One region of the Faecalibacterium sp. AF27-11BH genome, then DNA from elsewhere that is predicted to be linked to it. Evidence: predicted binding sites of a transcription regulator. Region 1 holds the regulator's gene; the other holds the start of a gene.
The links. Region 1 encodes HrcA, which represses chaperone genes, less so after heat shock. Its sites were predicted from a motif close to TGTTAGCACTCNNNNNNNNNGAGTGCTAACA; they were not measured.
Positions count from the first base shown of each region.

Region 2: DWY76_RS07455 (Hsp20/alpha crystallin family protein) is a predicted target of HrcA. The motif match lies at 3,702-3,732, and genes of this name have one in related genera.

Region 1 is NZ_QVGS01000004.1:56,448-63,661, reverse strand. It holds gene DWY76_RS05875 (NAD(P)/FAD-dependent oxidoreductase) at 1-422, opposite strand, end outside; gene DWY76_RS05870 (aminoacetone oxidase family FAD-binding enzyme) at 601-1,902, opposite strand; gene DWY76_RS05865 (stage V sporulation T C-terminal domain-containing protein) at 2,130-2,672, shown strand; gene hrcA (heat-inducible transcriptional repressor HrcA) at 2,860-3,933, shown strand; gene DWY76_RS05855 (nucleotide exchange factor GrpE) at 3,930-4,559, shown strand; gene dnaK (molecular chaperone DnaK) at 4,661-6,490, shown strand; gene dnaJ (molecular chaperone DnaJ) at 6,649-7,214, shown strand, end outside.
Region 2 is NZ_QVGS01000006.1:37,586-44,799, reverse strand. It holds gene DWY76_RS07480 (class I SAM-dependent methyltransferase) at 3-614, shown strand; gene DWY76_RS07475 (hypothetical protein) at 637-873, shown strand; gene DWY76_RS07470 (SLC13 family permease) at 962-2,092, opposite strand; gene DWY76_RS07465 (threonine/serine exporter family protein) at 2,216-2,674, opposite strand; gene DWY76_RS07460 (threonine/serine exporter family protein) at 2,671-3,441, opposite strand; gene DWY76_RS07455 (Hsp20/alpha crystallin family protein) at 3,867-4,337, shown strand; gene DWY76_RS07450 (OadG-related small transporter subunit) at 4,680-4,808, opposite strand; gene DWY76_RS07445 (sodium ion-translocating decarboxylase subunit beta) at 4,822-5,952, opposite strand; gene DWY76_RS07440 (peptide-methionine (S)-S-oxide reductase) at 6,390-6,899, shown strand; gene DWY76_RS07435 (hypothetical protein) at 6,902-7,042, shown strand; gene fabZ (3-hydroxyacyl-ACP dehydratase FabZ) at 7,145-7,214, opposite strand, start outside.

The DNA.
Region 1 (7,214 bases):
GGCGCATACAGCGCGCCAACGACAGTGGGGGCCAGATTCGGTTCCATGGCAAGCGTTTCCTCTGCGGAAAGCAGCCGGATGCCCGGCACGCCGTTGGCGATGCCGTTCTCATACAGTTTCTGCAGGTGGGGCAGCTCTTCCGGGCTGAGGGCCAGCACCAGACTGCCGCACTGCAGGTACGGCACATCCAGCCGGGCGCAGATCTCCTTGGCCAGTGCGGACCCCTCCACGTTGAGCCGCGCCATCCGGGTGCCCGGTTCGGGGTCGTAGCCAGCGTGCAGAATGGCACTGTTGGCCTTGGTGGTGCAGTCTGCCACGTCATTTTCAGCCTCGAAAATGGCGGTCTGCAGCGGGTAATGGGACAGCTCATAGGCGGCTGCCGCACCAATGACACCGCAGCCGATAATTGCTACATCCAGCATAAAAACCTCCTGATCGCTCCGTTTGCCGAATAAAAGAAAAAGAGCAGGACAAACAAAAGGGCCTTTCGACTCTCCCCTTGCTTGTTCTGCTCGATCCTCTGAACAAACTTTTATTGTCTTTATGATAATGCGATCTGCACAAGATGTCAAGCTTTTGTTGAAAATTTAAAGCTCATTTTTACCTGTGCGGCTTTTTCCTGCTCTTTGCGGGCGCGGAGGCTTTTGGCAGAGCACGGCCTGCTGCAGCATGGCCTGCAGCGCTGCGCCCGGCCACAAGGCCGGAGCCGAACGCCCAGTGCAGGTTAAAACCGCCGCAGCTGCCTGCGCAGTCCAGCGTTTCGCCCACAAAGTAAAGGCCCGGACAGCCCTTGAACTGGAAGTGCTGATCCACCTCCCGCAGGGCCAGCCCGCCGCCGGTGGTCTGGGCCTGCTTCCAGCTGCAGGGGGTCAGCCCCTCAAAGCGCCAGTGCTTGGCGGTGTGGGCCAGCTTCTGCCACTGTGCGGCGGTGAGCACGGCAGGCGCGTCGCTGTCCTGCAGCCCGGCGGCAGACCACACAGTACGGCCCAGCTTCTGGTTCAGCAGGCCCAGCCAGAAGTCAGCGGCGCTGCCCCCTGCCGTCTGGGCGGCGTGGGCCGCAAACAGGCTGGCAAGTGCGGTTTCGTCCACTGCCGGGAAGAGGTCCAGCTCCACAGCAGGAGCCTTGGGGCCGCGGCCCGGGGCCAGCAGGCCGGACAGCTGCATGATGCAGATGCCGGAAAGGCCGTAATCGGTGAACTGTACCTCGCCGTTCTCGTAGGCAAGCACACGGGCACCGTCCAGCAGGGATGCTGCTGCCTTGGCACGGATGCCAGCCAGCGCTTTGCGGGGCTTTGCGCACTGCAGGGCGGTCAGGCAGGGGTACAGCGGCTCCACCCTGCCGCCGCACTGGGCGGCGAACCGGGTGCCAAAGCCGTCGGTGCCGAACTGCGGCCCTGCCTCGCCGCCCATGGCGCAGATGACGGCATCGGCGCGCAGCGTTTCGGCAGAGCCCTCTGCCGTCTCGAACTGCACGGCGTAGCCGCTGCGGCTCTGGTTCAGGGTGCGCACGGTGCAGCCGGTGCGCAGCTGCACATGGTGCTGCGCAAGGTGGTGCTCCAGCAGGGCCAGCACGTCCGCCGCCTGATTGGAGTACGGATACACCCGGCCCGCCTCGTCGGTGCGGGTGTAAAGCCCCAGCGCACGGAACCAGCGCAGCGGGTCGGCGGTATTTACGGCATCCAGCAGCGGACGAAGTGCTGCCGGGTCGGCAGTGAAATACAGCTCCGGTGCAATGCCGGTGTTATCCAGATTGCAGCGGCCATTGCCGGTGGCAAGCAGCTTTTTGCCCGGCTTCGGGTTGCGCTCCAGCACAATGACCTGTGCAGCTGGGGCACTTTGTGCCGCCGCCAGCGCGGCTGCAAGACCGGCGGCACCGCCGCCCAGAATGAGGATGTTCGGCATCCGGACACCTGCCTTTCTCAGTAGAATTTTAGGATCTGTCTTCATAAGCGGGGTGCTGTGCTTATGAAAATGGCTTTTTGTATCATTGTAGCAGAACCCTGCCGGAAACGCAACGAAGAGGCAGCTTTCCGTGCAGGTCTTTTTGCGCGGGGGCAGCAGGTATAAATGGCCCGGTCTGACAGATACTAGTGCTGCAGGCATTTTTAAGGAAACGGAGGAGCAAAAACATGAAAGCAACAGGAATCGTGCGCCGCATCGACGAGCTGGGCCGGGTGGTGATCCCCAAGGAGATCCGCCGCACCCAGCGCATCCGCCGCGGCGACCCGCTGGAGATCTTCACCACGGGCGACGGCGAGGTGATCTTTAAAAAGTATTCGCCCATTGGCGAGATGAACGCAGTAGCGGCCCAGTATACCGAGGTGCTCAGCAAAAGCTTTGCGCTGACCGCACTGGTGGCCGACCGCGACCGCATCCTTACGGTGAGCGGCAGCGGCCGGCGGGAGCTGGCCGACCGCAGCATCAGCCAGCCGCTGGAAAAGCTGATGGATGGCCGCAGGCTGTACCAGAGCGAGGGCATTGCCGAAAAGTGCATCCTGCCCTGCGAAGGCTCGCCCCGAGCAGTGCTGTGTGCCGCACCCATCATTGCGGCGGGCGATGTGACCGGCGTGGTGGCCCTGCTGACCGAAGACCGCACGGCCACGCCGGATGCCGCCCAGCTCAAGGCCGTGAATGTGGCAGCGGCATTTCTGGCAAGGCAGATGGAAGAGTAAAGAACATGCCGGAGCGCTTTCCTTATAATAAGGAGGGCGCTTTCTTCGTTTATGACAGAATTATGAATCTTTTAAAACATTTTTCCAAGGGGCTTGACAGCACCGGAAAATTGGCTATAATGGTCTTAGCACTCAGGAACAAGGAGTGCTAAACAAACAAAGCGAACGCAAAAAGGAGGCAGGCGCTATGACGATGGATGCACGCAAGCAGCGAGTCTTGCAGGCGATCGTGGCGCTGTATGGTCTCGAAGGCGAGCCCGTTGGCAGCAGCGTGCTGGCAAACTACTTTGACATGGCAGTTTCCAGCGCAACGCTTCGCAATGAGATGGCGGCGCTGACAAAGCTGGGCCTGCTGGAGCAGCCCCACACCAGCGCGGGCCGTGTGCCCAGTGCCAAGGGCTACCGTTACTACCTTGATAATCTGCTGACCGACGATCAGCCGCTGGATCGTGTGAGCCGCGCCCGGGTGGATGCGGTGTTCGCAAGCCTCGACCATGAGCCGGAAAAGCTGGCCGCAGGTGCCGCCAAGGCGCTGGCCGCCATCAGCGGCTGCACCGCCGCCATCAGCACCCCGTGCGCCGAAGACCTGTGCATCGCCCACTATGAAGTGGTTCAGGTGGGCCGCAGCGCAGCGGCTGTGCTGGCCGTTACCACGGCCGGTTACGTTCGTACCCGTGTGGCACGGGTGCGCACCGGTCTTTCCCGCGAGAATGCGGCAGCACTTGCCGCACTGCTGAACCGCAACCTTACCTTTGTAGCGCCGGTGGATCTTTCCACCCGGCTGCTGGCAGAGCTGTGCAGCCAGATCGACCCGGAGCTGGTGCCCGTTATCAGTGCAGCGGCTGCCATCCTGCAGGATTCCGTCAAGCCCCACGTATTTCTGGGCGGCGAGCAGTATCTGCTGGACTGGCCCCAGCTGGACGGCAAGGTGGGCGACATCCTCACACTGCTGAACGACGAGGAGCAGGCCGCTGGCCTGATCGCACCTCCGGCAGAACGCAGTGAGAGCGTGCTGCTGGGCGAGGATCTGGAACCGCAGATCCCGGGTCTGTGCATCGTGAGCGACCGGTATCTGGTGGGCGGAGGCCTGTGGGGCTCCATTGCATTGATCGGCCCCACCCGGATGCCCTTCCAGAAGCTGATGCCGCTGCTGCATTACTTTGCAGACCAGCTGGGCGAGGGCATGAGCGGCAAACGAAAAGACACCCCACAGGCTGCCGTACCCCGGCGGACTGCGATCTATAAGGAGGATCTGGAATGAGCGAAGAAGCAAAAAAGACGGCTCCGGCTCAGGAAGCGGAGCAGCCCGAAACGGCTCCCGAGGAAAAGGCCCAGCAGGCAGCACCCGAACAGGAACCTGCTGCCGAAGCTGCCGACCCGAAGGATGACAAGAAGAAGGATGGCGGCTGGTTCAACAAGAAGGCCCGCGAGCTGGAAGCCGTAAAGGCAAAGCTGGACGCGGCCGAAGCCAACGCTGCACAGGCCAAAGACCAGCTGCTGCGCATGGCAGCGGAGTACGAGAACTACCGCAAGCGCTCCACCCGCGAAGCCGACCAGAAGTTCAACGATGGCATTTCCTTTGCGGTGAACCAGATCATTCCCATTCTGGATACGCTGGAGATGGCAGCCAACGCCCCCACCACCGACGAGAACTACAAAAAGGGCGTGACCATGACGCTGGACAAGGCCGCCAAGGCGCTGGATGCCCTCCATGTGGAGGAGATCGAGGCGCTGGGCAAGCCCTTTGATCCCAACTTCATGAATGCAGTGCAGCAGATCCCCGCCCCGGACGGACAGGAGAGCGGCACCGTCATCACGGTCTACCAGAAGGGCTACAAGCTGGGCGATAAGATCGTCCGCCATGCGACCGTTGTAGTGGCCGAATAACAAAGCAGAAACCCGAAAGGGTTTTGAATATAACATCCGCTTACAAACATTTGAGCATCACATAAACAATAAGATTTGTTCTTTCGAGAGGAGTTTTCATTATGAGTAAGATCATTGGTATCGACCTTGGTACTACCAACAGCTGCGTGGCTGTCATGGAGGGCGGCGAGCCCGTTGTTATCGCAAACTCTGAGGGTGCACGCACCACCCCGTCTGTGGTCGGCTTTACCAAGACCGGCGATCGTCTGGTGGGTCAGGTCGCAAAGCGTCAGGCCATCACCAACCCTGAGAACACCGTTGCTTCCATCAAGCGCTTCATGGGCACCGACCACAAGGTGACCCTGAACGGCAAGGAGTACACTCCCCAGCAGGTCAGCGCTATGATCCTGCAGAAGCTGAAGGCTGATGCCGAGGCTTATCTGGGCGAGCCTGTTACCGAGGCTGTCATTACCGTTCCTGCATACTTCAACGACAGCCAGCGTCAGGCTACCAAGGACGCAGGCACCATTGCAGGCCTGAACGTCAAGCGTATCATCAACGAGCCTACTGCCGCTTCTCTGGCATATGGCATCGATAAGGAAGAAGACCAGAAGATCATGGTCTACGATCTGGGCGGCGGTACCTTCGATGTGTCCATCATCGAGATGGGCGACGGCGTTACCGAGGTCCTGGCCACCAACGGTGATACCCATCTGGGCGGCGATGACTTCGATGAGCGCATCATCAACTGGATGGCAGATGCCTTCCAGACCGAGAACGGCATCGACCTGCGCAAGGACAAGATGGCTGCGCAGCGTTTGAAGGAAGCTGCCGAGAAGGCAAAGATCGAGCTGTCCAGCGCAATGAGCAGCCAGATCAACCTGCCCTTCATCACTGCCGATGCTACCGGCCCCAAGCACTTGGATATGACCCTGACCCGCGCAAAGTTCAATGAGCTGACCGCTGATCTGGTCGATCGCACCATGGGCCCCGTCCGCAAGGCTCTGCAGGATGCAGGCCTGCGTCCCTCTGACCTGAAGAAGGTTCTGATGGTCGGTGGTTCCACCCGTATCCCCGCTGTCTACGATGCAGTCAAGAAGGAACTGAACTGCGAGCCCTTCAAGGGCATCAACCCCGATGAGTGCGTGGCTGTGGGCGCTGCTATTCAGGGCGGCGTGCTGCAGGGCGATGTGAAGGGCCTGCTGCTGCTGGATGTCACCCCGCTGAGCCTGGGCATTGAAACTCTGGGCGGCGTGTGCACCAAGATCATCGACCGCAATACCACCATCCCCACCCACAAGAGTCAGGTGTTCTCCACCGCTGCAGACAACCAGCCCTCTGTTGAGGTCAACGTTCTGCAGGGCGAGCGTGAGTTCGCACGCGACAACAAGAGCCTGGGTGTCTTCCATCTGGACGGCATCGCTCCGGCTCCCCGTGGTGTGCCTCAGATCGAAGTTACCTTCGATATCGATGCAAACGGCATCGTGAAGGTCAGCGCAAAGGATCTGGGCACCGGCAAGGAGCAGAACATCACCATTACCGCTTCTACCAACATGTCCAAGGAGGACATCGACAAGGCTGTGAAGGAAGCTGAGCAGTTTGCTGCCGACGATAAGAAGAAGCGTGAAGAGGTCGATATCCGCAACGGTGCCGACCAGATGGTGTTCCAGACCGAGAAGATGCTGAAGGAGAACGGCGACAAGCTGCCCGCCGACGTGAAGAGCGAGGCCGAGAGCAAGCTGGCCGACCTGAAGACCGCTGTTCAGTCCGGCAACGTGGACGACATCAAGGCAAAGCAGGAAGCCCTGAGCCAGGTGTTCGAGAAGATGTATCAGGCAGCCGCTGCCGCACAGCAGGCCGCCGGTGCACAGCCCGGCCCCGACGCAGGTGCAAACAACCAGCAGAAGCCGGGTGATGACGGCGTTGTGGATGCCGACTTCAAGGAAGTCTGATAAAAAACACAGCAGTGTGTGCCCGGCCAAACCGGCGGACGCACGCGTGGAATAGCAAAAGCCGCTCCGGTTTTGCCGGAGCGGCTCTTGCTGGTTATAGAGCGAGGAACCAACCGGGGCGTTTCCCGGATCAAACGTTCCCGGAGAGGTGAGTGGATATGGCACAGGAAAAGCGTGATTACTACGAAGTGCTGGGGGTATCCAAGACTGCGACCGATGCCGAGATCAAAAAGGCATACCGCAAGCTTGCAATGAAATACCACCCGGACTATAACCCCGGCGATAAGAACGCCGAGGAAAAGTTCAAGGAAGTAAACGAAGCAAACGAGGTGCTTTCGGACCCGAAGAAGCGCCAGCTGTACGACCAGTACGGCTTTGCAGGTGTTGACCCTGCCTATGCAGCACAGAACGGCGGCGGCCCCGGTGCGGGCGGCTTTGGCGGTTTTGGCGGCGACGGCGTGGATCTGGGCGACATTTTCGGCGATATCTTTGGCGGCGGCTTCGGCGGCTTTGGCGGTTCGTCCCGTCAGGCGAACCCCAACGCACCGCGCAAGGGTCAGGATATCCGCGTGCGCATCACCCTGAGCTTTGACGAGGCCGTGCACGGCTGCAAGAAGAACATCACCATCACCCGCCAGCAGGAGTGCACCGAGTGCCACGGCAGCGGCTGTGCTGCCGGTTCCAGCCCCGAGACCTGCCCGGACTGCGGCGGCCGCGGCTTCGT
Region 2 (7,214 bases), on a different contig from region 1:
TTATGTCCTTTTTTGAAAACACCCGAAAGCCCGTAGGCCTTGGCGGGAAGATCATGGTTGCTATGATGAACCTTGGACACAGCGCAATGGCAGAATGGGGGCTGCGCTTTTTACAGCCTGCCCCGGATGCCATGGTGCTGGACTGCGGCTGCGGCGGTGGAGCGAACATTAAGACACTGCTGAAACTGTGCCCCAACGGCAAGGTGCAGGGCATCGACTACTCAGCCGTCAGCGTGGAAAAAGCGCGAAAAGTCAATGCCAGAGCCATTGCGGCAGGACGGTGTACCGTGCAACAGGCAAGCGTGACAGAGCTGCCGTTTAAAGCGGAGCAGTTTGATGTGGTGACCGCCTTTGAAACGGTCTACTTCTGGCCGGAGCTTGCACAGAATTTCAGAGAGGTTTATCGAGTGCTGAAGCCCGGCGGAATCTTTTTCATCTGTAACGAAGCGAACGGCGAAACGACAAAAGACGACAAATGGACGAAAATCATCAATGGCATGACCATCTATACGGATACTGCACTGAAAGAGTATTTGGAAAAAGCAGGATTTTGTCAGATCCAAAGCCACAAAAATAAAAAGGGCTGGCTTTGCGTTACGGCGCAAAAGCGGTGAAATAGTGTAAGGAGGACGGAGCATGGAACGAAAAGAAGCAATCCGCAGTGCCTATCGGCTGACAGGCGGCAACAATTTTTATGATGGTATGATCACCTGCTCCACCCTGAGCGGGAAAGCGGTGTGCCGCCTGGTGTGGGACATGAACAAGGCGGAAAACGATGCCTATCTGGAAAAGGCACTGTCCGGCATCCCGGAGCATTTTTCCAGCAAGCTGCTGGAGGTGCCGGTGGGCACCGGCATTCTGACCATACGATAAAACCAAAGGGAGTTCTGCCCGGACCTTCGTCCGTGACGGAACTCCCCTTTTTTAGCTTTATAGAAAAACCATAAGTCATCTGCCACGCTCAGTGGAGCAAAAACCACACACCCAGCAGGATCGCAAGGAAGATCAGGTTGGACAGGGTGAACAGCCCAAAATACCGCTTCTTTCCCTGTGGCAGCTCCCGTGCGATCTGCCGGTAGGAAATAAGACTGGCCATGGATGCGATCAAAGTGCCAAGACCTCCCAGATTGGTGCCGATGATGAGGGCTTGTGTCTCTGCCGTGAACCCGGACAGCAGCAGGGCGGCGGGAACATTACTGGTGACCTGCGAAGCAAGAACCGCCACAAGAACTTCCCGGCCGGTCAGAAACTCCTGCAGCCAGCCGGAAAAGGCCGGAATGCGCCCCAGATTGCCAATGAAGATGAAAAAAGCCACAAAGGTCAAAAGCAGGGAATAGTCCACTGCCCGTAAGGTGTGCGGGTCTGCAAAAAGGGCGCAGACGAGTACAGCGGCAAAGGCAATGCCATAAGGCAACACCCGGATCACGGACAGCAGGCAGACGGCAAACAGAACCAGATACAGCAGGATGATCTTCTGATCTCCCTGAGATGCAGAAGAAGAAACAAGCTCGTCCACGGAGAGGGCGGCAGAGGCTTTCCGGCAGACCAGCGCTGCCCAAGCCAGCAGCAGGAGCAGAGAGACCAGGGTGTAGGGCAGCATAAGAAGAACAAATCCCCCGATGCTCATGCCGCTTTTTCCGTAAAGATAGAGGTTCTGCGGGTTGCCGATGGGGGTCAGCATACTGCCAAGGTTTGCCGCAATGGTCTGCATACAGACCACCGGGATCAGAAGGGAGCGGCGGACATCCGCTCCCAGACGGCTCAGAACCACGAACGTAAAGGGAACGAAGGTCAGCAGGGAAACATCGTTGGTGATGAACATGCTTCCGAAAAAGCACAGCCCGACCAGTACCAGTGTCAGCTGAAAGGTGCTGTGGGTACGGGACAGCAATGCCCGGCCCAGTCCATCAAAAAAGCCCTGCCGCCGCAGCCCGGCCATGACCGTCATCAGGGAAAACAAAATCGCCAGCGTGCGCAGGTCGATGTAGCCGAGATACTGCGCATCCGGCAGAACAAAGAAGGCGGAGACAACGGCCAGCACAGCGGCTGCGGTGAGAACCGTTTCCTGCTGAATGAATTGTTTGAGTTTCATAGAGACACATCCTTGTAATTGTAAAGGCAGCCCTGCTGCGATGCCGGACGGCCTTTCTTCGTATTTCAGAGCAGCAGCTCAAACGACCCGATCATCAGGGGCATTCTTCAATGTGGAAGATCGCTACTTTCCCGAAGAACGGATTGCAAGTGCGTGCAGCTTCCGGCTCAAATCGGCCAGACACCATGCGATTGCCATACCGCCGGCAATTCCAAGAGCGGCCAGAAAGGTCTGCTCTCCGAAATGCTCTGCAGCAGACAAATCATTGGAGACGACTGCGTTCATGCAGTAGTAGAGGGTGCTTCCGGGAATGAGGGGAATGGCAGCGGTAATGAAGAAAGGCGTAGAGGGTGCATTGCAGCATCGGGCAAGAATTTCGGCATACAGAGCGGCACAGAAACCGGCCAACAGATTGGCAAGAAAGACGCTGTGCAGGGTGTTGGCGGCAAGAAGATAAGCCAGCCATGCCAGAAGTCCGCCTACACCGGCGGCGGGTAAGTAGCGCCGGTTCAGATTGAAGATCAGTCCGAAACCGACCGAACCAAGGGCAGCACTGAGCAACTGCGAAAAAACCTGTATCATGCGGAAATTCCTCCCATCAACCAGATGGCGGCCATCATGCCGAGTGCAAGGGTGGCGGCCATCAGAATGGCTTCCACCAGCCGAAGAGAGCCGGAAATAATGTCCCCAAGTAAGATGTCCCGGATGGAATTTGTCAGCATGATGCCGGGAATCAGCAGCATGATGATACCAATCAGAACTTTATCGGCATGAAACTGCATCCCAAAGCGGCAGAGCAGCAGAGTGGAGACACCGCTGAGAAATGATGCTATAAACTGAAATTCTACGCCATTCATACAAAAAGGCGAGAGATAGCGCTCCATCCAGCAAATCAGAACGGCAATGCCGCCGGCCAGCAGGCCGTCCCAGAGATTTCCACCAAAGAAGATGGCAAAACTGGAAGCAGCCAACACACTGCCGGCAAGATGCAGTCTTGGGTCCGGATGCTGTGCCAGAATGGCATTCAGTTGGCGCTGAAACTCTTCTATGGAAGGAGGTGCTGTGCAGATACGGCGGCTGAGCGCATTGAGCTTTTCCAATGTCAGCAGGTCATTGCTGGCAGCGTGACGCAGGCGGCGGGTCTCGGTCTGCGGCGGCAGCGAGGGCATGGTAAGCGTGACCACGATGCTGGATGTGATCACGAATACATTCACATCTTCTGCCCCATAGGCGATTGCGATCCGGTTCAAAGTGTCCTCAACGCGGAATACTTCTGCGCCACTGTTTTGTAAAGCTTCGCCCATTCGGACCAGAATGTGGAGAAAATGACTGATCTCGGTCTCTTCCACAATATCACGCTCTTTTCATCTCGGTTTCCACATTATTATAGCGGGTGGACCGGCAGAACGCAAGACGCTGCAAGGACAGAGAGACTTTTTGATAACTGCATTGTTTACGCGGGCAATGGATCGCCTGGTTCTGAAGAAACGGCTTGCATCCGTTCTGTCACAGCGAAAGACTACGATTGGAGAAGAAAAAATTGAATCCAGTGCAAACGATTTTGCCGAGAATTGCATGAAATATTATAAAAGTATTATTCTTTTATGAATTTTAGCGCTCTACTATTGACACTGCTAATAAACAGTGTTATAACAGTGGCGTGCTCAGGAGAAAGGGGCATGAGGGAACCGCAAGGCTCCCGGGAAGACTCCGCTTCTGATGCACGATCTTGATTTTATGCCCGACCCGAACGCCGGGATTGGAGGGTTGTTTTATGTTTATGCCTGCTGTTTTCCATGAAAATCTGTTCGATGATTTCTTTGATCCGTTCTGGAACGACGGTGCGCTGGAGCGTGCAATGAATCGTGAAGAGCGTGAGACCTTCGGCAAGCGCGGCGCAAACATGATGAAAACCGATGTGAAGCAGACCGCCGATGGCAACTATGATGTGGCTGTTGACCTGCCCGGCTGCAAGAAGGAAGACGTTCAGATGGAGCTGAGCGACGGCTACCTGACCATTCAGGCCGTCCGCAACCACTCCAATGACGAGAAGGACAACAATGGCCGTTATCTGCGCCGTGAGACCTTCTCCGGTACCTGTGCCCGCAGCTTCTATGTGGGTGATGCCGTGAAGAAGGAGGACATCCACGCAAAGTTCGAGGATGGCATCCTGCACATCGTACTGCCCGCACCGCAGCAGCAGAAGGCTCTGCCTGCGAATCCCAATCTCATTGAAATCGAATAACGTTTGTGCATCGGTGTGAGGAACACCGGCGCATAGAACCAGCCCCCGGAGAACCGTAAAAAGCTCTTCGGGGGTTTTTGTATTCTGACATCTTTTCGGAAGTGAAAAAGCGTGGTACCCACAACACCGACACGCAAGAGGGCGCAGCAGTCAATCTTTTTGAAACCGCCGTCAAACACGCATAAAAGCGAAAAGAACCCGCTTTCAACATCAAATTGAAGTGAAAGCGGGTTCTTTATTGAAGTGACACCAAGTTGTCACAAAATCACAGCTTTAGAAGGCCTGTGCATCATATTTATATCGATATTTCGCCGTAAATTCGTTTCTACTTGATGGGGTGAATTATTTCCGATTTGTCAGCCGGTTGAGCAGCATCACAGCCAGGACAATGACACCAATGACGAGAAGAATGCCGACCATGCCGATGAGCATCATGGGCAGGGTGGTCATCCACGAAGAAAGATGAAGCATAAGTGTACCTCCGTTAAGCCATCAGGGTCAGAATTAGGCCGCCTGCAATGACGGATGCGATCTGCCCCGAAACGTTGACGCTGATGGAGTACATCAGCAGGAAATTCTGGTTATCTTCTTCCAATCCCATCTTGTTGACCACACGGCCGCTCATGGGGAAGGCGGAGATGCCGGCTGCACCGATCATCGGGTTCAGTTTTTTGCCTTCGGGCAGGAACAGGTTCAGCAGCTTTGCAAACAGCACGCCGCCTGCGGTATCAAAAACGAAGGCTACCAGACCCAGTGCAAGGATGAGCAGGGTATCGGGCCGGACAAACTTGTCAGCGGTCATCTGTCCGGCCACGGTCAGGCCCAGCACGATGGTGATGAGGTTTGCCAGCACATTCTGCGCGGTTTCGCTGAGGGCGTTCAGTACGCCGCACTCCCGCAGCAGGTTGCCGAACATCAGAAAACCAACTAGAGCTACACTGGCAGGAGCTACCATACCGGCAATGATGGTTACCACAATGGGGAACAGAATCTTCGTCAGCTGGCTGACATTGCCCTTTTCATAGGGCATCCGGATGCGGCGGTCCTTCTGAGTGGTCAGCAGTTTAATGACCGGCGGCTGCACGATGGGCACCAGAGCCATGTAACTGTACGCTGCCACCATGATGGCACCAAGGTACTGGGAGTTGAGGGTGTTAGCTACAAAAATGGCGGTGGGACCGTCCGCTGCACCAATGACAGCGATGGAAGCAGCATCCTTCAAATCAAAGAAGAAGCCTGCCAGAAACAGGGTGAAGAAAATACCAAACTGCGCTGCGGCACCAAAGAGCATGAGCCACGGTTTTTCCAGCAGGGGGCCAAAGTCGATCATAGCACCAATGCCGATGAAAAGCAGCAGGGGAAACAGCTCGTTGGACATGCCTGCTTCAAACAGGGCAGAAATGGGGCCTACGGTATCGCCCTGCGTGATGGCACCGGACAGCGGCAGATTGACCAGAATGGCACCAAAGCCCATGGGTAAAAGCAGGCTCGGCTCCATTTTTTTGGCGATGGCAAGGTAGATGAGCAATGCACCAATGCCCCACATCACCACCATCTGCCAAGTCAGGTTTCCAAAATTGGAAAACAGACTTGCGAATGTGTTCAGAAAGTTCATAGTTTTCTTGCCTCCTATTGTGCTCCGGTACGGTGACAAGAAAAAGAGACTCCTGCCACAGCACCTTGTCTGTGACAAAAGTCTCAAGCGAACACATGACATCGGGCATTTCTGCCGTGATGACGCTGCCATGCAGCAGTCTCCCGAAGAATAAGCCGGAACACTGCCCTTTACTCCCTTTTATCAGATGTATTAAAACAGAATATGGGAAAACTGTCAAGAAAAATACAGAAATCTTTTCTGTATCTTATGAGGGTTCTTCCGCTGTGGTTCACGCAAGCTGATTACAGCAAAGCATTTCTGAAAGCCCATCGAGAGAAAATCACTCTGCACAAGGCGGCCCCGGAGAGCTGCGATAAGCCCTCCGGGGCCATTTTTGTTTTCCGATATCTTTCCGACAGTGGGAAAGCGTGGTAGAATAGGAGCAAAGCTGATATATGATCAACAGGAAGGGGAAAATCAAGATGGAAACGGTCTATATCGCAGGCGGATGCCTTTGGGGCGTGCAGCATTTTTTTGACACAGTGCCTGGTGTACAGATGACTGAAGCCGGCAGAGCCAACGGAACAACGAGTTCTCTGGATGGCCCATACGATGGATATGCAGAATGCGTAAAAGTGGTCTATGATGAGAAAAACACAAGCATTTCAGAACTGATGGCACACCTGTTTGAGATCATCGACCCCTACAGCCTGAACAAACAGGGTGTGGACGTTGGAAAAAAGTACCGGACAGGGCTGTACAGTACAGATCCCAGACATCTGGAAGAAGCAAGAGCTTTTATAAACGGCCGGGAGGACCGGGACAAGATCATGCTGGAAGTGCTGCCGCTGACAAATTATGTCCGGAGCGCTGAGGAGCATCAGCACCATCTGGAACGGCACCCTGAAGACTGCAGTTACTGCCATATCCCGGATGCTGTCCTGAACAGATACAGAAATCAGTAAATATGCGATCCTACCATTGCAGTAACACCAATGGAAAGTATCAGGAGCAGGAGAGTGCTCCGCTGGTGCGGGAATTTCTGGCGGATACCGGCATGACGGTGGCGCAGATCGACCGGGTGGCCTATCTGGTGGGGCACCACTGATGGTTCTGGATGTGGCGCTTGGCTGAGAGAGCGAAGCAGCTTCTCAATGGTAAAATAACGGAAAACACCCCTGTGAGCTTTTTTAAACTCACAGGGGTGTTTTTAGGCGTTGGGGTCGGTCAGCACAAAGGTCAGCTCGGCGGTGGCGGCGCACTTGCCGTCCACCCACGCC